Regions from separate parts of the Franconibacter daqui genome, predicted to be linked through region 2. Evidence: predicted binding sites of a transcription regulator. Region 2 holds the regulator's gene; each other region holds the start of a gene.

Region 1 (7,465 bases), on a different contig from region 2:
GCTGTTTCATTAAAGACATTATCAACGATCCGGTTGATGAAATGATTGTGAAATCGATCTGCGAACTGGCGAAGGTCAAATCTCTGACGGTGGTGGCGGAATATGTTGAAACACAGGCGCAGCGTGAAATGCTGCTTCGTCTTGGGGTGAATTATCTGCAAGGTTATCTGCTCGGCAAACCCGAACCACTGCAGTTCTGATATAAAAAAACCGGAGCCTGAGCTCCGGTTTTTTATTTTTTATCTATTACAGCACCAGCGCGGCGATAGAAGCGGAAAGCACGCTGACAAGCGTTGAGCCATATACCAGCTTCAGGCCAAAGCGGGAAACCACGTTACCCTGTTCTTCGTTCAGGCCTTTAATCGCACCGGCGATGATGCCGATGGAAGAGAAGTTAGCAAATGAGACCAGGAACACGGAGAGGATGCCTTCGGCGCGGGGTGAAATTTGGCCAGCCAGTTTCTGCAAATCCATCATGGCGACGAATTCGTTAGAAACCAGTTTAGTCGCCATGATACTGCCCACCTGCAGCGCTTCGCTTGCCGGAACACCCATCACCCAGGCTATCGGGTAGAAGATGTAGCCCAGAATGCCCTGGAAAGAGATGCCAAGCACCGCCGCGAACAGGGCGTTAAGACCAGAAATCAGCGCGATAAAGCCAATCAGCATTGCGGCGACGATAATCGCTACTTTAAAACCTGCCAGAATGTACTCGCCCAGCATTTCGAAGAAGCTCTGACCTGCGTGCAGATCGGACATCTGCAGATCTTCTTCATTTTCAACACGGTACGGGTTAATGATTGAGAGGACGATAAAGGTGCTGAACATGTTCAGAATCAGCGCTGCCACCACATATTGTGGTTTCAGCATGGTCATGTAGGCGCCGACAATCGACATGGAGACCGTGGACATCGCCGTTGCGGCCATCGTGTACATGCGGTTGCGCGACATTTTGCCCAGGATATCCTTATAGGCGATAAAGTTTTCTGATTGTCCCAGAATCAGCGAGCTTACCGCGTTGAAGGATTCGAGCTTGCCCATACCGTTAACTTTAGAAAGCACAGTACCGACAGCGCGAATAATAATCGGCAGCACGCGAATATGTTGCAGAATACCGATCAACGCAGAAATGAAGACGATAGGGCAGAGCACTTTCAGGAAGAAGAACGCCAGGCCTTCATCGTTCATTTTGCCGAAAACGAAGTTAGTCCCTTCGTTAGCGAAGCCAAGCAGTTTTTCAAACATGTCGGCAAAGCCTTTTACGAAGCCCAGGCCGATATTCGAGTTCAGGAAGAACCAGGCCAGAAGAACTTCAATGACTAATAACAGACCAATATAAGGCAGACGAATTTTCTTGCGGTCATGGCTAACCAGCAAGGCAAGCAGCGCAACAACAGCAAGCGCCAGAATAAAGTGCAGAACGCGGGACATGTTTGCTCCGAATATGAGGCAGGTTTAATTTCCGTGCACATTCTATGCAACAAACATTTAGAAAACGAGAGTAAACGCACACTATAGTAAGGTCCTGTGACGGAACGCAAAAAAAGTGATCCATCATACAATTCTGATATGTTAAGTAAGGAAGTGAAAAGTTACGTCATACTGCTACACTTGCATAACAACCGGGTCGCCAGAGCCGTCGGCTGTGACCGGACGCCATAAACCCCACCTTGCATTGTTTTCAGCTATCAGAGAAATCACGATTACCTTTCTTTAATGAACTTGATAATCATTCTCATTTTGTTAGCATGAAACATAGCAAAGGCTATATTTAGAGGCAAAGCATGAACAACAGTCGCGTTGAGAGTGGCAGTGGGCGTACAGCGCGTAAGTTAAGGCTGGCGCTAATGGGGCCGGCATTCATTGCGGCCATCGGCTATATCGATCCAGGCAACTTCGCTACCAATATCCAGGCGGGGGCCAGCTTTGGCTATAAGCTGCTGTGGGTCGTAGTCTGGGCGAACCTGATGGCCATGGTTATTCAGGTGCTTTCCGCCAAACTCGGTATCGCCACCGGTAAAAACCTCGCAGAACAAATCCGCGACCATTATCCGCGCCCGGTAGTCTGGTTTTACTGGGTGCAAGCTGAGATCATCGCTATGGCGACCGATCTCGCTGAGTTCATCGGCGCCGCTATTGGCTTTAAGCTTATCCTTGGCGTTTCGCTATTGCAGGGCGCGATATTAACGGGTATCGCGACCTTTCTGATTCTAATGTTGCAGCGGCGTGGACAAAAGCCGCTGGAAAAAGTGATAGGCGGCCTGCTGCTCTTTGTCGCAGCGGCCTATATCGTTGAGCTCATTTTTTCTCAACCCAAAGTCGCCGAGCTGGCGAAAGGGATGATTATACCGAGCCTGCCCACTTCTGAAGCCGTCTTTCTTGCCGCTGGGGTGCTAGGGGCGACTATCATGCCGCACGTTATTTATCTGCATTCTTCATTAACGCAGAACCTTCATGACGGTTCACGCAAAGAACGTTACTCCGCCACCAAGTGGGACGTCGCCATAGCGATGACAATCGCAGGCTTTGTTAATCTTGCGATGATGGCGACCGCGGCGGCGGCTTTCCACTTCAACGGCCACAGCGGCGTGGCGGATCTCGATCAGGCTTACCTGACGCTTGAACCGTTGTTGAGCCACGCGGCAGCCACCATTTTCGGCCTGAGTCTGGTCGCCGCAGGGCTTTCCTCGACGGTAGTCGGCACGCTGGCCGGGCAGGTGGTGATGCAGGGTTTTGTGCGTTTTCACATTCCGCTGTGGGTACGCCGCTCTATTACCATGGCGCCTTCCTTTATCGTTATCCTGATGGGGCTCGACCCAACTCGTATTCTGGTCATGAGCCAGGTATTGCTGAGTTTTGGCATCGCGCTGGCCCTCATCCCGCTGCTTATCTTCACCAGCAACCCGAAGTTAATGGGTGAGCTTGTCAATACCACGCTGGTCAAACGCACCGGTTGGGCAATTGTTACCGTGGTGGTGGCGCTGAATCTCTGGCTTCTGGTGGGGACGGCGCTGGGGCTGTAAGGGCATCGTCAGGTAAGAAAAAAGCAGGCGTTACGCCTGCTTTTTTTGTTCGGTTAGTGATGGTGATGGTGGCCTTTTCGCCCCCAGCCATGGCGGTCGCTGCGGTCTTCCCAGCCGGCGCGGTAGCCGCGCTCATAGGCCCGGCGATTATCCCAGCCGCGTTTTTTATCCCAGCCGTGGTGCCAGCCATTATCATGGCGCCACCAGCGGCCATCGCGTCGTTCATAGTGACGATGCCAGTAATCACGGTCGCGCCAGCGGCCGCCGTCCCAGTAGTTACCGTAATTGTCACGATCGCCAATTTGTAATTTTATCGATGGCAACAGGGTGATTTCGCCAGCACTGGCGATAAGCGGCGTACCAGCGAGTAATACTGCCGCAAGAATCAGGGACCTGAACATACTCTTCTCCTTCACGATCGGGGCCATAAGGGCCTGTTACGAGAATATTACGGTCAGGTAAAGAACTCCTTTATCGCTTTAACTCCTAAATCCTGCGGCATAGCACTTTTTGCAAAATGTTTCAGGCGAGTTCGCCGTTGAGTATGGTTTCGATTTCCTGCCGTTCTTCCTGCGTAAACTGCCGATTTGCCAGCATGCCAACAGCATCCTCAAGCTGGCTGGTCTTGCTTGCGCCAATCAACACCGAGGTTACTTTTTCATCACGCAGCACCCATGCGAGCGACATTTGCGAAAGCTTCTGGCCGCGGCGCTCCGCCATCGCGTTGAGCTGACGCACCTTCTCAAGCTTCTCTTCGGTAATCTGATCCGGATTGAGGAAGCGGCTGCCGCTTGCCGCGCGGGAGTCTGGCGGAATGCCGTGCAGATAACGGTCGGTAAGCTGCCCGCCCGCGAGTGGTGAAAAAGCAATGCTGCCTACCCCTTTTTCTGCCAGCACATCCAGTAATTCCTCTTCCACCCAGCGCTCAAACAGAGAATATTTGGGTTGGTGAATAAGGCAGGGGGTACCGAGCTCGTTCAAAATATCAATTGCCTTGCGGGCAAGCGGCGCCGGGTAATTGGACAGGCCGACATAAAGCGCTTTACCCTGGCGCACCGCATGATCCAGGGCGCGCATCGTCTCTTCCAGCGGCGTCTCCGGGTCTGGCCGGTGATGATAAAAAATATCTACGTACTCAAGCCCCATACGTTGCAGGCTCTGGTCGAGACTGGAAAGCAGATATTTACGCGATCCCCAGTCGCCGTAGGGGCCGTCCCACATGGTGTATCCCGCCTTCGAAGAGATGATTAACTCATCCCGATAAGGCAAAAAATCTTCCCGTAAAATGCGGCCAAAGTTGCTCTCCGCTGAACCTGGCGGCGGCCCGTAGTTATTGGCAAGGTCAAAATGCGTAATGCCCAAATCGAAAGCGCGGCGCAACAGCTGGCGGCTGGTTTCCAGCAGCGTGGCATCGCCAAAGTTATGCCAAAGGCCAAGAGAAATAGCCGGAAGCTTCAGCCCGCTGCGGCCGCAGCGGCGATATTCCATCGTCTGGTAACGAGCCGGATCTGCCTGATAAACCATGAAGAAAGCCTCAGTGTGAAGGTCTGCAGTAAGTGTATGCGTTTACACAAAAATGGTCGATCATCAGCCTACACCGCAGCACGCCGTAAATCCTGCTTTCCAGTCTGAATTGCTGCCGCATTCTGGACAGCGATCACACTTCTTCGATACTCAAATCAGGCCCTTATTAAAAGGATGGCTGTTATGTCTGCTCATTACAGCGTTGCGGATTATCTTCTCGACAGGCTGGCAAGCCTCGGCATTTCTCATTTGTTCGGCGTGCCGGGAGACTACAACTTACAGTTTCTGGATAATGTAATTAGCCACCCGCAGGTCAGGTGGGTCGGATGCGCTAACGAACTCAACGCCGCGTATGCAGCAGATGGTTATGCCCGCTGTCAGGGCGCAGGGGCGTTGCTGACAACTTTTGGTGTCGGCGAACTCAGCGCGCTTAACGGCATTGCCGGAAGCTATGCCGAATATGTCCCGGTTTTACATGTGGTTGGCGCGCCCTGTCTTGGCGCTCAGCGTAAAGGAGAATGTCTGCACCATACGCTGGGTGATGGCGACTATTCTCACTTTCTGCGTATTGCACGCGAAGTATCGGCAGCGCAAGCGTTGCTGAAGCCGGAAAATGCCGGTGCTGAAATCGATCGGGTTATCCGCGAAATGCTGACGACCCGGCGGCCTGGTTATGTGTTGTTACCTGCCGACGTGGCAAAAATGCCTGCCACTGCTCCTGTAAACGTTCTCACTGAGGCCGCTATTCCTTCCGATGAAAACGGGCTGGCGGCTTTTAGCGAAGCGGTTAACCAGCGGCTGGCGCAAAGTCGGCGGCCTGCGCTACTCGCTGATTTTCTGGCGCAGCGCTTTGGGCAACAAAAAGCGTTACAGCAATGGCTGGATGATACGCCGATGCCGCACGCTTCGCTGTTGATGGGCAAAGGATTGCTGGATGAAAGCCAGCCTGGGTTCGCAGGCACCTACAGCGGCGCGGCAAGCGTTGACCGCGTACGCGAAGCCATCGAAGAGGCGGATTTGGTCATCTGCGTGGGCGTACAGTTTTCCGACACGATTACCGCCGGCTTTACCCAAAAGCTCTCTTACAGCCAGACTATCGACATCCAGCCGCAGGCTGCGCGCATCGGCGACCAATGGTTCAGCCCTTTACCGATGGCGCAGGCGGTGGAGATCCTGCATCAGGCCTCTAAGCGTTATGTGCAGCGCTGGCCGCAGCCCGATATCAAACCGCCCCGTCCCGAGCGGGGGGAGGGGAAAGGGCTGGACCAGGCTGCTTTCTGGTGCGAAATACAAAGGTTCCTCCGCCCCGGCGACATCGTGGTCGTGGACCAGGGAACCGCCGCTTTCGGCGCGGCGGCGCTGCAGTTGCCCGCAGGCGTGACGTTTCTTGTGCAGCCGCTTTGGGGCTCTATCGGTTACGCGCTGCCCGCCGCCTTTGGCGCGCAAACCGCCTCGCCGAACCGGCGCGTAGTACTGATTACCGGCGATGGCGCGGCACAGCTTTCCATTCAGGAACTGGGTTCAATGCTGAGGGAATGGCAAAAGCCTGTCGTGATTATCCTTAACAATGACGGCTATACGGTTGAGCGCGCCATTCACGGCGCGGAGCAGCGCTACAACGATATTACCCGCTGGGACTGGACGGCGCTGCCGCATGCCCTGGACGTCAGTCATCAGGCACAAAGCTGGCGCGTCTGCGAGCCGGTGCAGTTGCGGGAGGTGCTTGAACGCTTAAGCCAACCCGCGCAGTTGAGCCTGGTGGAAGTGGTGCTGCCGAAAGAGAGCCTGCCTGCGCTGCTCGGCGCCGTCAGCGCGGCGCTTGAGGCGCGCAACGCTGGCGGCGAAGGTTAGCTATCGTCGCGCGAAGCCATCATCAACGGTTTGCCCGCCAGCAGCAGCCAGGCGGGCAGCATAACGATGCACAGCAGCGGCAAAAGATTGAGATCCGGCACTATCGCCGCCGCCATAAAGAGGCTAAGCCAGCCGTCGCGTGTGACGACCAGCACCATTCCCAGGACCGCGCAGGAAAGCGTAATGGCGGCGGGCACCGCTTCTACATGTTCATGCAGCATGAACCCAAGCGACACGGCGACGAACACCGCCGGGAAGATTCGACCGCCGCGAAAGCCGCAGGCGGCGGCAATGACCAGCGCAGCCAGTTTTACAATCGTAAACAGCAGATAATCCGCCACGCTGTAGGTCTGGCTGAAGGCGAGTTGCTGCATCTCATCCAGCCCTTTGAATAGCGTAACGTGCCCGCCGATAATGCCGAGCAGGCCCAGACAGAACCCCCCCACGCCCAGGATCAGCACCGGGTGTTTTAGCCTGTGCATGAGTTTGTGCAGGCGCGGCAGGCACCAGACGGCGACCATTCCAAGCGCGATGGCGATAGCCGCCACCACCGCCCCGCTGAGAATGTCCACCAGACGCATCTGGCCATAAGGTGCGACAGACAGCGAAAAATGGGGATGGAAAAAGAGGCTGGTGGTTATTCCGCCAGCGGCGGCGGCCATTAGCGGCGCGAAAAGTTTATCCCACAGCGGCGCATCGTTGCTGCTGTTAAGGGTTTGCGAAAAGATAAGCGCGGCGGCGACCGGCGTGCCAAACATCGCGCCGATAGTGCCCGCCGCGGCAAGTATCGTCCAGTCCAGCAGATGGACGCGAGGCAATACCCGCGCGCCAAGCGCTACGGCAAGCGCAATATTCAGCGCCATAATCGGATGCTCTGGCCCAAGACTCACGCCGCCCGCCAGTCCCAGCACCAGCGCGATAATAAGACCCGGCAGCGCGAGCGGCGATACCGGCGCGCCGATAAGCGGTTCCAGCGCCGGGTCTGGCCCGCCGTGGCCGGGCAGATAGCGAATCACCAGCCCTACCGCCACGCCGGTCAGCGTCAGCATTAATAAAATCCAGAAAGG
Region 2 (7,465 bases):
GCAAGCTTCCACATCGTGCTGCCCCAGCAGCGCCCCCCTGAGCTGGATATTCACGAGGACATGTGATTAGCGTACTGATTGTCGAAGATGAGAAAGAGATCCGCCGCTTTCTGCGCGCCGCGCTGGAAAGCGAAGGCTTGCGCGTTCATGAAGCGGAAACGTTGCAGCGCGGGCTGATTGAGGCCGCGACCCGCAAACCGGATCTGGTCATACTCGATCTTGGCTTGCCCGACGGCGACGGGCTGGATTTTATCCGCGATTTTCGCCAGTGGAGCCAGCGCCCGGTGATAGTACTGTCAGCACGCAGCGAAGAGGAAGATAAAATCGCCGCGCTGGATGCCGGGGCGGATGATTATCTGAGCAAACCCTTCGGCATCGGCGAGCTGCAGGCGCGCCTGCGCGTGGCGCTGCGTCGTCATGGCAGCTCAACCCCGGACGATCCGGCTTATCACTTTTCCGATATTCATGTCGATCTCGCTACACGGCGCATTCTGCGCGGCGAAGAAGAAATTCACCTGACGCCCATCGAGTTTCGCCTGCTGGCGGTGCTGCTGAATAATCACGGCAAGGTGCTGACGCAGCGGCAGCTTTTAAGCCAGGTCTGGGGGCCGAACGCCGTGGAGCATAGCCACTATTTGCGCATCTATATGGGCCACCTGCGCCAGAAACTGGAAAGCGATCCGGCGCGTCCGCGCCATCTGCTGACAGAAACGGGGATTGGCTACCGCTTTATGCTGTAACGCCGACATAAAAAAGGGAGCGACAAGCGCTCCCTTTTTATATTCAACCCATCAGGCGTTTTTCAACACTTCGCTGACGATCTCCACCGCTTCTTTCTCAATCTGCTTACGGTGTTCCGCGCCGAGGAAGCTTTCACAATAGATTTTGTACGCGTCTTCCGTGCCTGACGGACGCGCGGCGAACCAGCCGTTGTCAGTCATCACTTTCAGCCCACCAATGGAAGCGCCGTTGCCTGGCGCGGCGGTCAGGCGCGCCGTGATGGGGTCGCCCGCCAGCTGGCTTGCGCTGACCATTTCCGGCGACAGCTTAGAAAGCGCCGCTTTTTGCGCGGACGTGGCGGAAGCCTGCAGACGGTTATAGCTCGGCGCGCCGAAGCGTTCAGCCAGCTCATCATAATGCTGCTGCGGGTTTTTGCCGGTGACGGCGGTGATTTCCGCCGCCAGCAGACACATGATGATGCCGTCTTTATCGGTGGACCACGGCGTGCCGTCAAAACGCAGGAAAGAGGCGCCCGCGCTCTCTTCGCCGCCGAAGCCAAAGCTGCCGTCGTAAAGGCCATCAACGAACCATTTGAAGCCTACCGGCACTTCCACCAGCTTACGGCCGAGATCGTTCACCACGCGGTCAATCATCGCGGATGAGACCAGCGTTTTACCGACAGCCACCTCGTTGCCCCACTGCGGACGATGCTGGAACAGATAGTTAATGGCGACCGCCAGATAGTGGTTCGGGTTCATCAGCCCCGCCGGGGTGACAATACCGTGACGGTCGTAATCCGGGTCGTTGGCAAAGGCCAGATCGAACTTATCACGCAGCGCCAGCAGCCCCGCCATCGCAGACTCAGAGGAGCAGTCCATACGGATAACGCCATCTTTATCAAGGTGCATGAAGCGGAAAGTTTGATCGACCTGATCGTTAACAATGGTCAGATCCAGCTTGTAGTGCTCCGCAATACGCTTCCAGTATTCGATACCGGAGCCGCCAAGCGGGTCAACGCCGAGCTTCAGGCCCGCTTTCTGGATAGCCGCCATATCGACGATATCCGCCAATCCTTCGACAAACGGCTGCACCAGGTCTTTTTCCTGAATGCGACCGCTGGCCCAGGCTTCGTCAAGCGGCAGGCGTTTAACCTCTCTCAGGCCGTTCGCCAACAGCGCGTTTGCGCGATCTTCCACCACTTTGGTTACGTTAGTATCCGCCGGGCCGCCGTTCGGCGGATTGTATTTGATGCCGCCATCTTCCGGCGGATTGTGAGAGGGGGTAATGACAATGCCGTCCGCCTGAGCGCCGCCATTTTTGTTGTGAACCAGGATAGCGTTGGAAACCGCAGGCGTTGGGGTGTAACCATTGTTTTCCTGCACGATGATATCGACGCCGTTCGCGGACAGGACTTCCAGCACAGAGATAAAAGCGGGCTCAGAGAGCGCATGGGTATCTTTACCCACATAGCACGGGCCGGTAATGCCGTTTTTAGCGCGCTCTTCGGCAATGGCCTGGGCGATAGCCAGAATGTGCGGCTCGTTAAAGCTGTGACGTCCCGCGCTGCCGCGATGGCCGGAGGTACCGAACTTCACCGCGTGCTCAACGTTGCCGACTTCCGGCTTCAATACGTAGTACTGCGCGGTAAGCTGCGCGACGTTAATCAAATCACTTTGTTGCGCGGGTTGACCCGCACGGTTATGCATTGCCATGGCCTGATCCTTCTGACGCTTGTGTTAGATGGTGCCGCAAACCTTTTCAATTAATTCCGCCGGGAACTGCATGGTCTGCATGATATGTTCGATCATGCTGCATTTGCGGCCCGTATTCGTATTAGTAATAACCCAGTATGGCGTGCCCGGAACATGTTTGGGCTTGGTCTGGTTGCCGCTTTGCAGCAGCGTTTGCTCGTCACCGGCGAAATAGACGCGGGTGCGGCCATGCAGCGACTCGGTGGCTTCGGCAAACGCTTTTGCATCCAGTGAATAGAGTGTAGACAGCACCAGCATGAAACGATTGACCGCTCGCTTCTGTTCTGCGTATTCGTCCGATAAAAGCAGCTCTCGCATAGCGCGAACGCGGTCTTTGGCAGGGTTCGCCGGCTTTTCGGCAACGGCTGCGCTGACAGGCGCGCTCTCTTTCGCCTGAGCGGAAGCGGCTTGCGAGCCGGCGGCAACTTTAAGCATGCGCCGTAAAATGTCGGACGCGCTTTCGCCAATGTGCTGAGTGTGGCTGGCAATGTAGCGATACAGCTCGTCATCAACTTCAATCGTTTTCATCTTAATCCAGTGCAATATCTTTTCTGAATACAAGTCGTTGGGATTATAGAAGTAAAACCCAACAGCGGATAGCGTCACACCTGGAGGGGCGGCAAAAGTCGGAATTAACTGGCTTCTTGCAGCCGGACGGCAGAATGGTCAACATGATACCCTAACCTTTCAGATGCAAAAAAAGAACTTTGCCATGAAATTGAATACCCGAATGCAATCTGCGCAACAACCGAATAACAATTCGCCTGTCGTTTTGATTCACGGCCTGTTTGGCAGTCTGGATAACCTCGGCGTGCTGGCTCGCGATCTGGCGAAAGATCGCGATGTGCTGCAGGTCGATATGCGCAACCACGGTCTTTCGCCGCGTAGCAATGAGATGACGTATCCTGCAATGGCGCAGGATATCGTGGAAACGCTGGATGCCCACCAGCTTGATAACGTGGTGCTTATTGGGCACTCCATGGGCGGCAAAGCGGCAATGGCGGTGACCGCGCTGATACCGGAGCGCATCGTTAAACTGGTGACGATTGATATAGCGCCTGTCGACTATCAGGTACGACGTCACGATGAAATCTTCGCCGCCATTCGCGCGGTAAGCGAAGCGGGCGCCGCGACGCGCCAGCAGGCGGCCGCCATTATGCGCGAGCACCTCTCTGAAGAAGGCGTCGTTCAGTTTCTGCTGAAATCCTTCGCCGACGGTGAATGGCGTTTCAATGTGCCGACGCTCTGGGAGCAGTATGAGCACATTGTTGGCTGGCAGGAGGTGCCCGCCTGGCATGGTCCTTCGCTGTTTATCGCTGGCGGCGCTTCGCCTTACGTACAGGAAAATCACCGCGAGGCCTTGCTTAAGCAGTTCCCTGCGGCGCGAGCGCATGTCATTGCCGGCGCCGGGCACTGGGTGCATGCCGAAAAGCCCGAAGCCGTATTGCGCGCCATTCGTCGCTTCCTGGAAACTGATTAAAAACAAGGCGACTGGCGCTAACATGCCGCTAACGCGTTGGCGCGCCTCGTTCCCTGATGTATGATGGCGCGCTGAATGACACCCGGGCATCCGCTCCGGCAGCCTGTTTCCCCTGTCAGTAGTCAAATCATGGCCAAAGAACAAACGGACCGTACGACATTAGATCTGTTCGCGGACGAGCGTCGCCCGGGTCGCCCGAAAACCAATCCGCTGTCGCGTGACGAACAGTTGCGCATCAACAAACGGAACCAGCTCAAGCGCGACAAAGTTCGCGGGCTTAAACGTGTAGAGTTAAAACTTAACGCGGAAGCGGTTGACGCCCTGACGCAGCTGGCGCAGGCGCGCAACATGAGTCGCAGCGAATTGATTGAAGAAATTTTGTTGGCGCAGCTCAAGGCGCTGAATAGCTAAGGCCTTAAAACCCTTTTTCTTGTATGGAAATGTGTCAGAGTGTGCACCCCACCGTGATAGCTGTTTCCGCCCTCTTCTCTGTTCTGCTATTATTGCCCTATCTGTGGGCATTTCGCCACTACCATATCATTAGGATTCAAGAGGTTATTTTTCTCATGGCAATCGTAGGCATTTTTTTCGGCAGCGACACCGGCAACACCGAAAATATCGCAAAAGTTATTCAGAAACAGCTCGGGAAAGACGTTGCTGAAGTGCACGATATTGCCAAGAGCAGCAAAGAAGATCTGGAAGGTTTCGATATCCTGCTGCTTGGCATCCCGACCTGGTACTACGGCGAAGCGCAGTGCGACTGGGATGATTTCTTCCCGACCCTTGAAGAGATTGACTTCAATGGCAAGCTGGTCGCGCTCTTCGGCTGCGGCGATCAGGAAGACTACGCGGAATACTTCTGCGACGCGCTCGGCACCATTCGCGACATTATTGAACCGCGCGGCGCCACTATTGTGGGTCACTGGCCGACGGAAGGTTATCACTTTGAAGCCTCTAAAGGTCTTGCCGATGACGATCACTTCGTTGGCCTTGCCATTGATGAAGATCGTCAGCCGGAACTGACCGCTGAACGCGTCGAAAAATGGGTTAAGCAAGTTTCTGAAGAGCTGCATCTGCAGGAAATCATTAACGCCTAATCGTGAAACGGCGATAAATGTATTTTTTATCGCCGTTTTAGCTTCATTGATAGATAAAAGCGATAAAAATGATTGCTACAAATTTTTAACTTTCATCCGCATATCTGTACAATACCCTTCTGGATTATCGGGTAACGAGACGGCAAGCGCCGCGCTCGCCACGTTTTGAAAAGCACTATTGCTGGACGCTTGCGGTTTTCATTTGGTCCTGTCAGTTCTATAATGAGTCGCATTCATCTTCAGCGCATCCGATCTTAAGCTCTCCGGAGCACACCGTTTAGCAACAGGACAGATTCCGCATGACTGACAATAACACCGCATTAAAGAAGGCTGGCCTGAAAGTCACGCTTCCTCGACTGAAAATCCTTGAAGTGTTGCAGGAGCCAGTAAACCATCATGTCAGTGCGGAAGACTTATACAAGCGCCTCATTGACATGGGCGAAGAGATTGGTCTCGCGACCGTTTACCGTGTGCTGAATCAGTTTGACGACGCGGGTATCGTTACGCGTCATAACTTTGAAGGCGGCAAATCCGTTTTCGAACTGACTCAACAGCATCATCATGACCACCTGATCTGCCTCGACTGCGGCAAAGTTATCGAGTTTAGCGACGACTCTATCGAAGCGCGTCAGCGTGAAATCGCTTCTCGCCATGGCATTCGTTTGACTAACCATAGCCTCTATCTCTATGGCCACTGTGCCGATGGCGACTGCCGCGAAAACGAGCACGCGCACGACACAAAGTAAGCGAAAATAGCGTTCCGTTTTTGCTTTTTGTTAATAAGCCGACATAGTATGTCGGCTTTTTTTACACCTTTATCAGGCAGGCGCGACGCTAATAATCCATTTTTTTGATGCTTGCTATTTTAATATACTGGTCAAGAACTTATTTTATCTTATCTTTTTCTTACTTTTTATTTTCAGAAAAAGTAAATTATTTTACCATTCAATCAGTTACCCCCCTCAAGCGCCCCATTCAGGCTTACAACGTCATTGGCCTGTCTTGCAGTAAAAAAATCAACTCTATTAGAATAGCCCCTCGTTATTTATTCCAATAATATACTTATACAAAGGTCGCCGTTATGGTAATACCTCAGAAACCCCTTGCCGAAATTTATCGCCTGTCCGATATCTTTAATGGTTATGGCAACTGGTATCGCGCAGAAAAAAATACGTCTATTCCAACGCGTGAAGGCTTTGTTTGCATTATTCGCGGCGGCCTTTTTTCCGTATTGCGTAAAAGTGACAGATTACTGATTGAAAAATGTAGCGCCCCGTCTATTCTGGGCGTTGCGCGTAATCTTAATAATAAAAATTATTTCAGAATTCAGGCCGATGCTGAGTGCCACTATCAGCTCATTCCTTTTGATAAATTTCTGAGTGAAATAGAGAATCATCAGTGCCAACCACAGTTATATAAGGTACTGGCCTGGAACATCGACTTACTCTGCCATCGCGAAGAATTATTGCTTGGGCATAATAGCTACCTCATGATTAAAGGTAATCTGGTCACGCTTGCCGCCATGGATGAATTTATGCGAAATAAGATTAACGTTGCCGATTATATCGTTAAGCGAACCAATCTTTCTCGCAGCATGGTGATGAAAACGTTGTCGCAGTTGCGGCATGATAATTATGTAGAAATAAGTAAAGGAAAATTAACCGCGCTGCGTACGCTGCCAGAAAGCCTGTAAGCTTTTGCTGAAAGATAAAAAAAGCCCGCCATCAGGCGGGCTTTTTTTTACGGGACTATTTAACGCTATCGACACGGCTGTAGCGTTGACCATCCGGGCTTACCGCGCGAATCAGTACTTCGCCCTCAACCTGTGGTCGCGCCTTATTGTCATAGCGTAGCCAGTTTTTACCGTTATCCGTAGAGTATTCTGCCGCCAGCCCCGGCAGGCTGGTGTTTATTTCCAGTATGCCTTTTTCCACTCTGGCGCCCGGCACCGGCAAACGATACTGGATGCCCGCTTTGTCCAGTTTCGCCAGCTCCCGGTGGCCTATAAGGCTTGCAAAGCGAGCCCAGTCTGAGGCGAGGGCTTTTTTATCCACCCACTGCGTTTCCTGGCCCTTATACTCGCGACCCGCCTGATAATCCTGCTCCCAGGCGGCGCGATGCCATGCGCGCTCAGCGACAACAATAAGCCTTGGGTAGATCATGTACTCCATCTGCTTATCGGTACGAACGACTTCGCTCCAGAGCTGAGCGGAAAGGCCCAGCGCACCCGGCCAGGGCTTGTCAGATTTCGCACTGAAGGTATTGCCATCGCGATCGACGGAAGTTTCCGCATTCTGCGGCAGGTTGTCTGGCGCAAAGCTGAAGATTTTACGCTCGTCGCTGAACCGTGTTCCCCAGTAATAGCCGCTCTCCGCCGGGTTGACTTCATAGGGGAAATCCAGATAGAGATAGTCAGG
Region 3 (7,465 bases), on a different contig from region 2:
TCGTTGCTGCCGACGCTTGCGGCCATCGAACAGCTTCACCTGCTGCCGGAAGGGGATGCCGCGCGACTGCGCGAATCCTACCTCTTTTTACGCCGGCTCGAGAACCTGCTGCAAAGCATCAACGACGAGCAAACCCAGACGCTGCCCGTTGATGAACTCAACCGCGCCCGGCTCGCCTGGGCGATGGGAGTGGCGGAGTGGCAGAGCATGCACGCGGTGCTGGATGAGCATATGGCGGCGGTGCGGCGCGTCTTTAACGAGCTTATCGGCGACGATGAGCCGGAGGCGGAAGAGGACAAGCTAAACGAAGGCTGGCGCGAGCTGTGGCACGACGCGATCGACGCCGACGACGCCACCCCGGTGCTCGGTCATCTTGGCGCAGAGTGCCGGGCGCAGGTGCTTTCTCTGCTGACCGATTTTCGCCGTGAAATTGACAAACGCACCATCGGCCCGCGTGGGCGTCAGGTGCTTGACCAGCTGATGCCGCGCCTGCTGAGTGAGGTGTGCGCCAGCAATAACGCGGCGGTGCCGCTTTCGCGCCTGACGCCGCTGCTCTCCGGCATCGTCACCCGCACCACTTATCTGGAGCTATTAACCGAGTTTCCCGGCGCGCTGAAGCATCTGATTCGCCTGTGCGCCGCCTCGCCGATGGTGGCAGGCCAGCTGGCGCGTTATCCGCTGCTGCTGGACGAGCTGCTCGACCCGAACACGCTCTATCAGCCGACCGCGATGAACGCCTATCGCGACGAGCTGCGTCAATACTTGCTGCGCGTGCCGGACGATGATGAAGAGCAACAGCTGGAGGCGCTGCGCCAGTTCAAGCAGGCGCAACTGCTGCGCGTAGCGGCAGCGGACATCGCCGGTACGCTGCCGGTCATGAAAGTAAGCGATCACTTGACCTGGCTGGCGGAAGCGATTATCGACGCTGTGGTGCAGCAAGCCTGGGGGCATATGGTGGCGCGTTACGGCCAGCCGACGCATTTGCGCGAGCGGGAAGGCCGCGGTTTCGCCGTTGTCGGCTACGGCAAGCTCGGCGGCTGGGAGCTTGGCTACAGCTCTGACCTGGATTTAGTTTTCCTCCACGATTGCCCGGTGGAAGTGATGACCGACGGCCCGCGGGAAATCGACGGCCGTCAGTTTTACCTGCGCCTCGCGCAGCGCATCATGCATCTTTTCAGCACCCGCACATCGTCAGGGATTTTGTACGAGGTGGATGCCCGTCTGCGCCCCTCCGGCGTGGCGGGAATGCTGGTGACGACGACCGAGGCCTTTGCGGATTATCAACAAAACGAAGCCTGGACGTGGGAACACCAGGCGCTGGTGCGCGCTCGCATCGTCTACGGCGAACCGCAGCTCAAAGCTCGCTTTGACGACATCCGCCATCAGATCCTCTCAACCTCGCGGGAAGGCGAAACGCTGCAAACCGAAGTGCGCGAGATGCGTGAGAAAATGCGTGCCCACCTTGGTAATAAGCATCGCGATCGCTTCGATATCAAGGCGGATGAAGGCGGTATCACCGATATCGAATTCATCACACAGTATCTGGTGCTGCGCTATGCTGCGCAAAAGCCGAAGCTGACGCGCTGGTCTGATAATGTCCGTATTCTTGAGCTGCTGGCGCAAAACGACATTATGGAAGAAGGGGAAGCGAAGGCGTTAACTCACGCTTACGTCCTGCTTCGCGACGAGCTGCATCATCTGGCGCTGCAGGAGTTGCCAGGCCATGTTGAGCGGGAGGCGTTCAGCGCCGAGCGCGAGCAGGTGCGCGAAAGCTGGCGGCGCTGGCTGCTGCCTTAACCGTGCGATTGGGCGTAATTATGCTATCATCGCGCGCAAATTTTGGTGTCTCTCAGGAGAGTCAGGAATGAAAGTAACGCTGCCCGAATTCGAGCGCGCAGGCGTCATGGTGGTGGGCGATGTGATGCTGGACCGCTACTGGTATGGCCCCACCAGCCGCATTTCGCCGGAGGCCCCGGTGCCGGTGGTGAAAGTCGATACTATCGAAGAGCGCCCGGGTGGCGCGGCGAACGTGGCGATGAACATCGCCTCCCTCGGCGCAAACTCCCGCCTTGTGGGCCTCACCGGCATTGACGACGCGGCGCGTGCGCTGAGCCAGACGCTGGCGGGCGTGAACGTCAAATGCGACTTCGTCTCGGTGCCGACGCACCCGACCATTACCAAACTGCGCGTGCTCTCCCGCAACCAGCAGTTAATCCGCCTCGATTTTGAAGAGGGTTTTGAGGGCGTGGACCCGGAGCCGCTGCACGAGCGCATCAACCAGGCGCTGCCGCACATCGGCGCGCTGGTGCTCTCCGATTACGCTAAAGGCGCGCTCGCCAGCGTTCAGCAGATGATTACGCTTGCGCGCAACGCGGGCGTGCCGGTGCTTATCGACCCGAAAGGCACTGAGTTTGAGCGCTATCGCGGTGCCACGCTGCTTACCCCGAACCTCTCCGAGTTTGAAGCGGTAGTGGGCAAATGTAAGAACGAGCAGGAGATTGTTGAGCGCGGCATGAAGCTGATTGCCGATTACGATCTCTGCGCGCTGCTGGTGACCCGCTCCGAACAGGGCATGACGCTGCTGCAGCCGGGCAAAGCGCCGTTCCACCTGCCGACGCAGGCGCAGGAAGTTTATGACGTGACCGGCGCGGGCGACACCGTCATCGGCGTGCTGGCGGCGACGCTTGCCGCCGGTAACACGCTGGAAGAGTCTTGCTATTTCGCCAACGCGGCGGCGGGCGTGGTGGTCGGCAAGCTCGGCACCTCGACCGTTTCGCCCATTGAACTGGAAAACGCGGTGCGCGGACGTTCAGAAACCGGTTTTGGCGTGATGACCGAGCAGGGGCTGAAAGAGGCGGTGCTGGCGGCGCGCAAGCGCGGCGAGAAAGTGGTGATGACCAATGGCGTGTTCGACATTCTGCACGCAGGCCACGTCTCTTATCTGGCCAACGCGCGCAAGCTGGGCGACCGCCTGATTGTCGCGGTAAATAGCGATGCTTCAACGAAACGCCTGAAAGGCGAAACCCGTCCGGTTAACCCGCTCGAGCAGCGCATGATTGTGCTGGGCGCGCTGGAAGCGGTGGACTGGGTAGTCTCGTTTGAAGAAGACACGCCGCAGCGTCTGATAGGCGAGATCCTGCCGGATCTGCTGGTAAAAGGCGGCGACTATAAGCCGGAGGATATCGCAGGCAGCAAAGAAGTGTGGGCCAACGGCGGCGAAGTGCTGGTGCTCAACTTTGAAGATGGTTGCTCCACCACCAACATCATCAAGAAAATCCAGAAAAACAGCTAGGTTTGTTGCAAAAGCCCCTGCCTGAGCGGGGGCTGAGCGGCGACGGTTAGTCCTGCTTGTCGATATTATCAACAGGCGGAATCGCCGGCGGCGGCGTTACCGGTTCTGCGGTAACGGGCGTTGCAGAAGCAGGCGTAGCGGTTGCGGCGGGAGTCGCGGCAGTCGCGCTGGCGCCACGGCTTTCCAGCTCGGTCAGGCGCTGCTCCAGGGCGGTCAGCTTTTCACGGGTGCGCAATAGCACCTGCGTCTGCACATCAAATTCCTCACGGCTTACCAGGTCAAGGCGCGACAGCTGGGATTGCAGAACCTGGCGGATCTTCTTCTCGACATCTTCCCCGAACTCGCGGATCCCTTTTGGCATCGATTCATGGACCTGACGGGCGATCTGTTCAATTTTCTTCGGGTCAATCATAGCGGTTTCCCTGATCTTCAACGGTGTGAACTCTAATTGTAATGCCTGATCCGAAGGGGATAAACCGGAAATGTTTGAATCGAATACATTGCCGACAATAATCATTGGCGTTATAGTTAACCCGCTTATTCTCAGGGCGGGGCGAAATTCCCCACCGGCGGTAAATCAGTTTTTCTGTCCATACTCTTTTTCGCGTTGCGGCAAAGCGGCGTGAAAGACGAAGGACAAACTGAAAGCCCGCGAGCGCTTCAGATTATCTCTGAAGGTCAGCAGATCCGGTGAAATTCCGGGGCCGACGGTTAAAGTCCGGATGGGAGAGAGTAACGATCAAGCGACGTCAATCCGTCCGCTCACGTTATTTTTTTGGCCGCTTTTCGGCACTCCTAAGACCGCCCTGGTTCTGGTAATCCATAATTTTAATGAGGTTTTTTTACCATGAATCAGACGCTTCTTTCCTCTTTTGGCACTTCGTTCGAACGCGTGGAAAACGCGCTGGCTGCGCTGCGCGAAGGTCGCGGCGTGATGGTGCTTGACGATGAAGATCGTGAAAATGAAGGCGACATGATTTTCGCCGCCGAAACCATGACCGTTGAACAGATGGCGCTGACCATTCGTCACGGCAGCGGCATTGTCTGCCTTTGCCTGACTGACGAACGCCGCCAGCAGCTCGACCTGCCGATGATGGTGGAAAATAACACCAGCGCTTACGGCACCGGCTTTACGGTGACGATTGAAGCGGCGCGCGGTGTGACAACCGGCGTTTCCGCAGCCGACCGCATCACCACGATCCGCGCGGCGATTGCCGATGACGCTAAGCCGTCCGACCTCAACCGTCCGGGCCACGTTTTCCCGCTGCGCGCGCAGCCGGGCGGCGTACTGACCCGCGGCGGCCACACCGAAGCGACTATCGATCTGGTTACGCTGGCGGGCTTTAAACCGGCGGGCGTGCTGTGCGAACTGACTAACGACGACGGCTCAATGGCGCGTGCGCCAGAGTGCATTGAATTCGCGAAGCAGCACAATATGGCTGTCGTCACCATTGAAGATCTGGTGGCTTACCGCCAGGCGCATGCGCGTAAAGCCAGCTAAGGCATAGCGCGAACAGAAAAAAGCCCGGTCGCTACCGGGCTTTTTTGTTAGCCGATGCCGCTGGTTTGCAACAGCGTCAGGCTGAACCCCATCACTGACATGCCGCACAGCACGCCATAGCTCGGGTTGTTGTGCGGGTCTATCTCTTTGGCGAGCGGCATTAGCTCATCCACCGACAGTGCCACCATAATCCCCGCGACCGCCGCCATGATGGAAGCCATTACGACGGGCGAAACCATCGATCCCAAAATAAGCCACGCCAGCACGCCGCCGACGATTTCCGCAAGACCGGAAACGCCCGCCCAGAGCACCGCTTTGCGTTTAGAGCCCGTTGCGGCGTAAACCGGCCCGGCCACCGCCAGCCCTTCGGGAATGTTGTGCAGCGCGACGGCGAGCGCAATGCCGAAACCCAGCTCCAGGTTATTGCTGGCGGTAACGAACGTCGCTACGCCCTCCGGAAAGTTATGCAGGCTGATGCCAAGCGTCAGCAGCAGGGCGGTGCGCCGCAGGTTGCGCACGCCGTGCGCTTCGCCGTGGCCTTTATCCAGCAAATCCTGCGGGTGCGCGTGCGGCAGCATCCGGTCCAGCGCGAAGTAGCCAAGCAGGCCAATAATAAACATGCCATAGCCCAGCACTGGCGACATTCCCTCTTCATGCAGCGCGGCGGGCAGCATTTCCATCAGCGAAATAAGCAGCATAATGCCCGCCGCAAAGCCGAGTGAGAAAGCCAACAGGCGGTTAGACGGCCGCTGGCCGAGCACCCCTAAAAAGGCGCCGATAAACGTGGCGCCGCCCGCCAGCAACGTCAGGATCAGAGGCACAGACATTGAACGCTCCTTATGATAATGATTCTCATTAATGTAAAGGGCCGAGTGATAAAGGTCGAGTAACCGCAGGGGCTTTTACACATTCCTTACATTCAAAATTTCTGATGATGATCATCACGCTTATCTGAGTTCTTCCCGCCAGCAAACAGCGTAAGGTTAACGCAACAAAACGCTCAATCTTGTTAAGGATATCATCATGACTTCCTCCCGCATGCCCGCACTGTTTCTCGGCCACGGCAGCCCCATGAACGTGCTGGAAGACAACCACTATACCCGGACCTGGCGCGGTCTGGGTGAAACGCTGCCGCGTCCAAAGGCGATTGTCGTGGTTTCCGCTCACTGGTATACGCGCGGTACGGGCGTGACGGCGATGGAGCAGCCGCAAACTATCCACGATTTCGGCGGTTTTCCACAGGCGCTTTATGACACGCATTATCCCGCTCCCGGCTCGCCTGAGCTGGCGCAGCGCGTGGCGGATCTGCTTGCGCCGACGCCCGTGACGCTCGACCGCGAAGCCTGGGGATTCGACCATGGCTCCTGGGGCGTGCTGATTAAGATGTACCCCGATGCCGACATTCCCATGGTGCAACTGAGTATAGACAGCACCAAACCTCCCGTCTGGCATTACGAGCAGGGGCGTAAGCTTGCGAAGCTGCGTGATGAAGGCATTATGCTGGTGGCGAGCGGCAACGTGGTGCATAACCTGCGCACGGCGCGCTGGCATGGCGAAAGCACCCCTTATCCGTGGGCGGAATCGTTCAATAACTTTGTTAAACAAAACCTGCGCTGGCGGGGCGAGGCGCAGTCGCACCCGCTGGTAAACTACCTTGAGCATGAAGGCGGCAGCTTGTCTAACCCTACGCCGGAACATTTCCTGCCGCTGCTTTATGTGCTTGGCGCCTGGAATGGCGAAGAGCCGCTAAGCGTGCCGCTGGAAGGGATGGAGATGGGATCGATAAGCATGCTTTCGGTGCAGGTGGGTTAAAAATAACGGCGCATGTTTCGCGCCGTTTTTTTATTCCACAAAGATATGCGGATAAAAGCGCGAGAGATCCTGCGTAATCAATTCGCGATCTTCGCGTATCCCAATGCCCGCCGCCTGGTCGTTAATCAGCCAGCTGCCGATAAGCGTATAGCTTTCGCCAAACTTCGGCAGCGGATGGAACTGCTGGACGATCATTCCTTCTTCGCCGTAAGGCCCTTCCACTTTAGCGATCGGCTGGCCATTTTCCACGATAGAAACATTAGCGCCTTCGCGAGAGAAAATGGGCTTCATAACATATTTCGCCAGTTCCGGATGAGCGTCTTCGGCGAAGTAAGCGGGAAGCAGATTGGGGTGATTGGGGAACATCTCCCAGAGCATCGGCAACAGCGCCTTGTTAGAGATAATGCTCTTCCATGCGGGCTCCAGCCAGCGCACGCCTGCATCTTCAAGCTTGGTGGAGAACATTTCACGCAGCATATGCTCCCACGGATAGAGCTTGAACAGATTGCCGATAACCTGATCCTGAAGATCGGTAAACTGACCTTTTTCGCCAAGGCCGATGTCTTCAATAAACAGGAACTCGCTCGGCAATTGCGCTTCAGCAGCGCAATCCTGCAGGTACTGCACCGTGCCGCGGTCTTCTACCGTGTCGCGGCAACAGGCAAAATGCAGCAGGTTAAAGCCATGCTGTTCTTTAAGCTCGGCAAAGCGCGCAATCAGTTTTTCCTGCAGACTGTTGAACTGATCGCTGCCAGCAGGGAGCTTGCCGGCATTGAGCTGATCTTCAAGCCAGATCCACTGAAAAAAAGCGGCTTCATACAAGGAAGTCGGCGTATCGGCGTTATTTTCCAGAAGCTTTG
Region 4 (7,465 bases), 320 kb from region 2:
GCCAAGCAGTCCGAGCCCTTTCAACAGTCGACGACGCGCCGGCTCTGGCGCGTTCGGGTGTTTTGTCGCTTCGCTCATGCTTTAGTCCAGACCGAGCACGCCACGCAGCAGAGAGAGGTCTTCAGCCAGCGCCGTCACCGGCCCTTTCAGCGCGTTACGATCGGCGTCGGTCAGCTTGTCGTAAGTTTCAAACCCTTCTTTGGTGCGGTACTTCGTAAGGATGGTATTGACCTTTTTAAAGTTGGCGTCCACTTTCGCCAGCAGTTCCGCGTTGTCTTTTTGCAACTGCGGACGCAGCAGCTCGACAATTTTCTGCGAACCTTCCACATTCGCCTGGAAGTCCCACAGATCGGTGTGGCTGTAACGATCTTCTTCGCCGCTGATTTTGCTCGCCGCCACTTCTTCAATCAGCCCGGCCGCGCCGCCTACGACTTTACCCGGTGGGAAAGCGAGCTCGCTGATGCGTTTTTGCAGATCCTGAACGTCGCGGTAAAGCTGGTCGGCGTAGGTATCCATTCCCTTCACGCTGTTATCGCCAAACAACGCTTTCTCCAGACGGTGGAAACCGGTGAATTTCGGGTCTGCCGCTTTCTGCTCATAATCGTCCTCACGGGCGTCGATGCTGCCGTCAAGGTCAGAGAAAAGCTCGGCGATGGGCTCAATGCGCTCGTAATGCTGGCGCGTCGGGGCATAAAGCGATTTCGCCTTTTCGATGTCGCCCGCTTTCACCGCGTCGGTAAAGGCTTTGGTGCCTTTTACCAGCGCGGCGGTTTCGGCGGTCACATACGCTTTATACTGGGTGATGGCGCCTTCAAGCGACATCAAATCGCTTTTCGCCGCCGGCTGCGCCCCGCCCGCCGCTTTCACGATGAGCTTGCCTTTAGGGTTGCTCAGCAGGCCGCAGGTCATGTCGTATTCGCCTGGCTCCAGGTTCGCCGTCATTTTCTGGCTGAAGCCTGGCGCAATGTTCTCGCGCTCTTCCACGACCATCACCCCTTTGAGGATCTCCCACTCCAGCGCTTTCTGGCTGTGGTTGAGGATCAGGAACTGGGTTTTGCCCGCGTTGACGGTAAGCGTCATCGGCTCGCACTGCTTGTCGTTTACCGTAACCTTAACCTGTGGAACATCAGCCGCGTTGGCGGCAAAGGCGGAAGATAAGAGCGCAAGCGTTGTTAACTGCAGCGCACTGCGGCGAAAGTGTCTCGTCATGACCATTCCCTATAAAAGTATGTTGTAACTAAAAAGGCGCGGCGCGCCTGTTATAATCAGTTTGCGCTGCCGGAAGGCTGCGCCACCACGCGGGTCGGCATAAAGAAAATAGCCAGTGCGGGCAGCAGGTAAATCAGCCAGACCGCCACTTCGCTCACCGTTGGCGCTTCCTGGTAGCCGAATACCGACTCCAGCAGCGTGCCGAAGAGCGAATGGGTGCTCAGCACCTGGCTTAAGTCGAAAGCCACCTCCTGAAAGCGGTTCCACAGCCCCGCCTCGTGAAACGCGCGAATGGCGCCCGCCGCCAGACCCGCCGCCACCAGCAGAATGAAGAGACTCGTCCACCTGAAAAAGGCGCCAAGATTGAGCCGGATGCCGCCCCAGTAAAGCAGAAAACCCAGCACCACTGCCGTCGCCAGCCCTAACATGGCGCCAAGCGGCGGCCAGACGCCGAGATCCTGGCCAAAGGCCGCCAGCAGAAAAAAGACCGACTCCAGCCCTTCGCGCGCGACGGCGAAAAAGACCATCAGGATCAGCGCCCAGCTTTGGTTGCCGCCGCGCTTGAGCGCCTTGTCTACCGCCTGCTCCAGCTCCCCTTTTACGTTGCGCGCCACTTTGCGCATCCAGAAAACCATATACGTGAGGATCAGTACCGCAATCACCGCCACGATGCCTTCAAACAGCTCCTGCTCTTTTTGCGGGAACTCGCCAGTGGTTTCGTTGATGAAAATACCCAGCCCAAGGCAGAGCGCGGCGGCAAGAAACACGCCTGTCCACATAACGCCAAGCCATTGCCCGCGCTGCGTGCGCTTCAGGTAACTGGCGATGAGGCTGACAATGAGCGCAGCTTCCAGCCCTTCGCGCAGCATAATTAGAAATGGAACAAACATCCCGGCACCCTTAAGTGTGAAATCAGGTCAACTGTTGCAAAGAAAGGTAAATGTGAGTGAAAGTGATTATCATTAGCAAAAGAAGAAATACAAGAAAAATGTGCCGGGAATTATGACGAAGTGTAAAAGTTGCGAAGTTGAGTAATCACTCTGCTTAACCATACGGCTGTCAGAAGGGTTTAACCTCGTACAAACCCTGTGCCGCCAGCGCGAATTTACCCTCCCGGATATGGCTATCTCTCGCCCCCTCTTATTCCGTTTGCCAGATAACGATGCGGGAAATTATGCTTAGCGCGCTGTTTACCGGCCGTTTTATCTGTGGCTAACTATTTTTCTTTCAATCACCTGCGTAATCATGACAACTCTACTGCACTTTATTTTCGCCGCGGCGGCTATCCTGGCGCTTGCCTGGCTTACAAGCTTTGACCGTAAAAACATCCGCGTTCGTTATATTCTTCAGCTTATGCTTATCGAAGCGGCATTCGCCTGGTTCTTTTTGCATGCACAAGCGGGGCTATGGCTGATCCAAAGCGTCGCGGGCGGCTTCTCTTCCCTGCTGCATTTTGCAGCTGAAGGCACCGATTTCGTCTTTGGCGGCATGAGCCAGAAAGGCCTCGCCTTTGTGTTTCTTGGCGTGCTCTGCCCTATCGTCTTTATCTCGGCGCTGATTGGCATTTTGCAACACTGGCGCATCCTGCCGGTGTTCATTCGCGTTATCGGCACCTTGCTTTCAAAAATCAACGGCATGGGCAAGCTGGAATCGTTCAATGCGGTGAGTTCGCTGGTGCTCGGCCAGTCGGAAAACTTTATCGCTTATAAAGGCGTACTGGCGGATCTCTCTTCACGCCGTCTGTTTACGATGGCGGCGACAGCCATGTCGACCGTTTCGCTCTCTATCGTTGGCGCCTACATGACGATGATCGAGGCGAAATATGTGGTCGCGGCATTGGTGCTTAACCTCTTTAGCACGTTTATTATTCTTTCCGTCATCAATCCGGCGCGCCCGCACGATGAACCGGAAGTGAGACTTGAGAAGCTGCATGAATCCCAGAGCTTTTTTGAAATGCTCGGCGAGTACATTCTGGCGGGCTTTAAGGTGGCGATGATTATTCTGGCGATGCTGATTGGTTTTATCGCCATTATCAGCGCCGTGAACGCGCTATTCCTGGCGCTGTTCGGCCAGAGCTTCCAGCAACTGCTTGGCTATGTGTTCTACCCGTTAGCCTGGCTCGTTGGCATTCCGGCGGCAGACGCCCTGAAGGCGGGCGGCATTATGGCCACCAAGCTTGTGGCGAATGAGTTTGTCGCCATGATTGAACTGCAAAAAATCGCCGCCACCCTGTCGGCGCGCGGTCTTGGCATTCTCTCGGTGTTTCTGGTGTCGTTTGCCAATTTTGCCTCTATCGGCATCGTCGCTGGCGCCATAAAAGGGCTAAACGAGCCGCAGGGCAACGTGGTTTCGCGCTTTGGCTTGCGCCTGGTGTATGGCGCAACGCTGGTCAGCCTGCTTTCCGCCGCGTTCGCAGGTCTGGTGCTATAAGCAAAAAGGCGGGCTCTCCCCGCCTTTATCTCAAAACTGAACGCAGACGTTCTGATCCACCCGCATAACGGACTCCTGCGCAAAACGGGTTTTATATATCGCGCGCAGGGCTTCTATCTCCCGCTCGCTTGTGTCGTTGCGGTCATGAATGAGCACCAGCGCCTTGCTCGGCTCGCGCGCCACGTTGCCATCGCTGCCCAGCCACTGGCCGCGCGCGTCAAACACCGTCAGGCCATCGCGAAAGCGCGGAGTGACGTCGGTATCGACAAAACCCTGCCACTCCTTGCTGGTGATAGCCGGGCCAGCGGGCCGGCTGAGGCCAAAATAGAGCGTGGTCTGTATCATGCGATTTTGCGCCGCGCACGCCTGCTCCGGCTCCGCTACGCCTGAATGCGCCGTGCAGCCTGTCAGCAACGCCGCAAGCGTAAGGCCCAACAACGCTTTGCCAGTCATCTTTTCCCTGCCTTTTAGTGATGGGTGGAAAACGGGATGAAATAACACTTTGCCGCGCCAGGCAAGGGATGCCTTAGACTATTTTTTTGATTACAAAGAAAAAACCCGCCTTTCGGCGGGTTTGCATGCGAAGGCTTAATCAGCCTGCAGTTTAGAAGGCGGCGCGGTGTGGTACTCCGCGTCCGCTTTTTCAAAGCGGGACTGCATTGTGGCGGACGGCGCTTTGTCCAGCAGACTAAAGACCACGATGCCAAGGCTTGCGAAAACAAAGCCCGGAATGATTTCATACAGGTTCAGCCAGGCGAACTGCTTCCAGACGATAACGGTCACCGCGCCGATAATCATGCCGGCCAGCGCGCCGTTGCGAGTCATGCGCGACCACATGACCGAGAACAGCACTACCGGACCGAATGCGGCGCCGAAGCCCGCCCAGGCGTAGCTCACCAGCCCAAGCACGCGGTTTTCCGGGTTCGCCGCCAGCGCAATGGCGACCAGCGCCACCACCAGCACCATCAGGCGCCCCACCCATACCAGCTCTTTTTGCGTCGCGTTTTTACGCAGGAAGGCTTTGTAGAGATCTTCGGTAATCGCGCTTGAGCAGACCAGCAGCTGGCAGCTCAGGGTGGACATCACCGCCGCGAGGATAGCGGAGAGCAGAATACCGGCGATCCACGGGTTAAAGAGAATTTGCGCCAGCTCGATAAAGACGCGCTCGCCGTTCTGGTTCACCGCCGCCGCCTGCTCCGGGTGGTTGTTAAAGTAGGCGATGCCGAAGAAGCCCACCGCTACGGCGCCTGCAAGGCAGAGGATCATCCAGGTCATGGAGATGCGACGCGCGTTAACAATGGTGTGATGAGAGTCCGCCGCCATAAAGCGCGCCAGAATGTGCGGCTGGCCGAAGTAGCCAAGCCCCCAGCCCATCAGCGAGATAATCGCCACCAGGTTTAAGCCCTTAAGCATATCGACGTTTTCGATGCTCTTTTGCTTGATAACCATCAGCGAGTCGTCCAGGCCGCCGACGGCGAGGATAACAAACACCGGAGTCAGGATCAGAGCGAAAATCATCAGGCTCGCCTGCACCGTGTCAGTCCAGCTTACCGCGAGGAAGCCGCCGATAAAGGTATAGAGAATGGTCGCCGCAGCGCCTGCCCACAGCGCGGTTTCATAGCTCATGCCGAAGGTGCTTTCAAACAGGCGCGCACCTGCCACGATGCCGGAGGCGCAGTAGATGGTGAAGAACAGCAGGATAACCAGCGCGGAAATGATGCGCAGCACGCGGCTTTTATCTTCGAAACGGCCAGTGAAATAATCCGGTAACGTTAGCGCGTTATTGTTCGCCTCGGTGTGCACGCGCAACCGCCCCGCCACCAGCTTCCAGTTGATCCAGGCGCCCAGCGTCAGGCCGATGGCAATCCAGCTTTCTGAAATCCCGGAGAGGAAAATGGCGCCAGGCAGGCCCATCAACAGCCAGCCGGACATATCAGACGCCCCTGCCGACAGCGCCGTCACCACGCTGCCAAGGCTGCGCCCGCCAAGGATGTAATCGTCAAAGTTTTTGGTCGAACGCCACGCAATAAACCCTATTAATATCATCCCAAAGATATAAACAAGGAAAGTCACCAGCATAGGTGTACTCGCTGTCATCTCACTTCTCCGTCTAATCTGGCCAGTTTCGGCTTGTCACCGCCGGAACGCAGCGGTGCTGTTATCGTCGTTTTCGTTTCGCGGCAGTATCCTGCCGGAAGCGGTTTTCATTCACAATCGATTTAACACACCATTTACAACAATTACATCTCTGCTAAAAATGCCATTTTGCAGGAGGTTGCACTCGCTCACGCTTTTAGCGGTTGCACCACGAAAAAATGTTAACCAGGCCCGGAATATCAGCTTATAGCGGGGTGACGTCTGAGCGGTCATAGCAATTTCATATTTAACATTTCATTCATTTTTGAGCTTGCTGGCGAAGTCACATTTAACATGGTTGCACAAAGTTGCAACATGATGGATAGTGCCGGATAACGTTAACCGCAGAGAAAAACGCGAAGAAAACAGGAGCTAAAGGCATGGGCACCACTACCATGGGGGTCAAGCTGGATGATGCCACCCGTGAGCGCATCAAAGCCGCCGCAACCAAAATAGACCGCACGCCGCACTGGCTGATTAAGCAGGCTATTTTCAATTATCTTGAACGACTCGAAAGCGACGATACGCTGCCGGAGCTGCCTGCCCTGCTGGCGGGGGCGGCCAATGAGAGCGAAGAAAACATCGTCCAACCGGAAGAGACGCATCAGCCCTTCCTGGAATTCGCCGAGCAGATCCTGCCGCAGTCGGTCAACCGCGCCGCCATCACCGGCGCTTACCGCCGTGCGGAAACGGACGCCGTGCCAATGCTGCTTGAACAAGCGCGCCTGCCTGCGCCGGTGGCGGAGCAAACGCATCAACTCGCTTATAAGCTTGCAGAGAAGCTGCGCAACCAGAAGACCGCTTCCGGGCGCGCGGGCATGGTGCAGAGCCTGCTGCAGGAGTTCTCGCTCTCTTCTCAGGAAGGGGTGGCGCTGATGTGCCTTGCCGAGGCGCTGCTGCGTATTCCTGATAAAGCGACCCGCGACGCGCTGATCCGCGACAAAATCAGCAACGGCAACTGGCAGTCTCACATTGGCCGCAGCCCTTCGCTGTTTGTTAACGCCGCCACCTGGGGGCTGCTCTTTACGGGTCGTCTGGTCTCCACCCATAACGAAGCCAGCCTGTCGCGCTCGCTCAACCGCATCATCGGCAAGAGCGGCGAGCCGCTTATCCGCAAAGGCGTGGACATGGCGATGCGCCTGATGGGCGAGCAGTTCGTGACCGGCGAAACCATCGCCGAGGCGCTGGCCAACGCCCGCAAGCTCGAAGAAAAAGGATTCCGCTACTCTTACGATATGCTCGGCGAAGCGGCGCTGACCGCCGCCGATGCGCAGGCTTACATGGTCTCTTACCAGCAGGCGATCCACGCCATCGGTAAAGCCTCTAACGGCCGCGGCATTTATGAAGGCCCGGGCATCTCCATTAAGCTTTCGGCGCTGCACCCGCGCTACAGCCGCGCGCAGTATGACCGCGTCATGGAAGAACTTTACCCGCGCCTGAAGTCGCTTACCCTGCTGGCGCGCCAGTATGACATCGGCATTAACATCGACGCCGAAGAGGCGGACCGCCTGGAGATCTCCCTCGACCTGCTGGAAAAACTCTGCTTCGAGCCGGAGCTGGCGGGCTGGAACGGCATCGGGTTCGTTATTCAGGCGTACCAGAAGCGCTGCCCGTTTGTGATTGATTACTTAATCGATCTCGCTACCCGCAGCCGCCGTCGCCTGATGATCCGTCTGGTGAAAGGCGCTTA

The links. Region 2 encodes Fur, which represses iron uptake genes when iron is present. Its sites were predicted from a motif close to ATAATAATGAGAACNACTATCAA; they were not measured.
Region 1: IEX01_RS16600 (Nramp family divalent metal transporter) is a predicted target of Fur. The motif match lies at 1,723-1,745, and genes of this name have one in related genera.
Region 3: zupT (zinc transporter ZupT) is a predicted target of Fur. The motif match lies at 5,633-5,655, and genes of this name have one in related genera.
Region 4: efeU (iron uptake transporter permease EfeU) is a predicted target of Fur. The motif match lies at 2,156-2,178, and genes of this name have one in related genera.

Annotation. Positions count from the first base shown of each region.
Region 1 is NZ_BMKJ01000005.1:193,992-201,456, forward strand. Features, by position in the region: gene IEX01_RS16590 (sensor domain-containing phosphodiesterase) at 1-200, shown strand, start outside; gene IEX01_RS16595 (NupC/NupG family nucleoside CNT transporter) at 247-1,431, opposite strand; gene IEX01_RS16600 (Nramp family divalent metal transporter) at 1,785-3,023, shown strand; gene IEX01_RS16605 (DUF2502 domain-containing protein) at 3,077-3,424, opposite strand; gene mgrA (L-glyceraldehyde 3-phosphate reductase) at 3,546-4,547, opposite strand; gene IEX01_RS16615 (alpha-keto acid decarboxylase family protein) at 4,731-6,398, shown strand; gene IEX01_RS16620 (ion channel protein) at 6,395-7,465, opposite strand, start outside.
Region 2 is NZ_BMKJ01000001.1:466,475-473,939, reverse strand. Features, by position in the region: gene kdpD (two-component system sensor histidine kinase KdpD) at 1-66, shown strand, start outside; gene kdpE (two-component system response regulator KdpE) at 63-740, shown strand; gene pgm (phosphoglucomutase (alpha-D-glucose-1,6-bisphosphate-dependent)) at 792-2,432, opposite strand; gene seqA (replication initiation negative regulator SeqA) at 2,457-2,999, opposite strand; gene ybfF (esterase) at 3,184-3,951, shown strand; gene ybfE (LexA regulated protein) at 4,081-4,362, shown strand; gene fldA (flavodoxin FldA) at 4,518-5,048, shown strand; gene fur (ferric iron uptake transcriptional regulator) at 5,348-5,794, shown strand; gene IEX01_RS02220 (helix-turn-helix domain-containing protein) at 6,130-6,741, shown strand; gene IEX01_RS02215 (beta-N-acetylhexosaminidase) at 6,797-7,465, opposite strand, start outside.
Region 3 is NZ_BMKJ01000002.1:343,004-350,468, forward strand. Features, by position in the region: gene glnE (bifunctional [glutamate--ammonia ligase]-adenylyl-L-tyrosine phosphorylase/[glutamate--ammonia-ligase] adenylyltransferase) at 1-1,797, shown strand, start outside; gene hldE (bifunctional D-glycero-beta-D-manno-heptose-7-phosphate kinase/D-glycero-beta-D-manno-heptose 1-phosphate adenylyltransferase HldE) at 1,865-3,292, shown strand; gene ubiK (ubiquinone biosynthesis accessory factor UbiK) at 3,339-3,704, opposite strand; FMN riboswitch at 3,828-4,030, shown strand; gene ribB (3,4-dihydroxy-2-butanone-4-phosphate synthase) at 4,140-4,793, shown strand; gene zupT (zinc transporter ZupT) at 4,841-5,620, opposite strand; gene ygiD (4,5-DOPA-extradiol-dioxygenase) at 5,817-6,605, shown strand; gene IEX01_RS10950 (glutathionylspermidine synthase family protein) at 6,636-7,465, opposite strand, start outside.
Region 4 is NZ_BMKJ01000001.1:783,589-791,053, reverse strand. Features, by position in the region: gene efeB (iron uptake transporter deferrochelatase/peroxidase subunit) at 1-78, opposite strand, end outside; gene efeO (iron uptake system protein EfeO) at 82-1,209, opposite strand; gene efeU (iron uptake transporter permease EfeU) at 1,266-2,099, opposite strand; gene IEX01_RS03720 (NupC/NupG family nucleoside CNT transporter) at 2,455-3,639, shown strand; gene IEX01_RS03715 (DUF3574 domain-containing protein) at 3,670-4,092, opposite strand; gene putP (sodium/proline symporter PutP) at 4,228-5,736, opposite strand; gene putA (trifunctional transcriptional regulator/proline dehydrogenase/L-glutamate gamma-semialdehyde dehydrogenase) at 6,156-7,465, shown strand, end outside.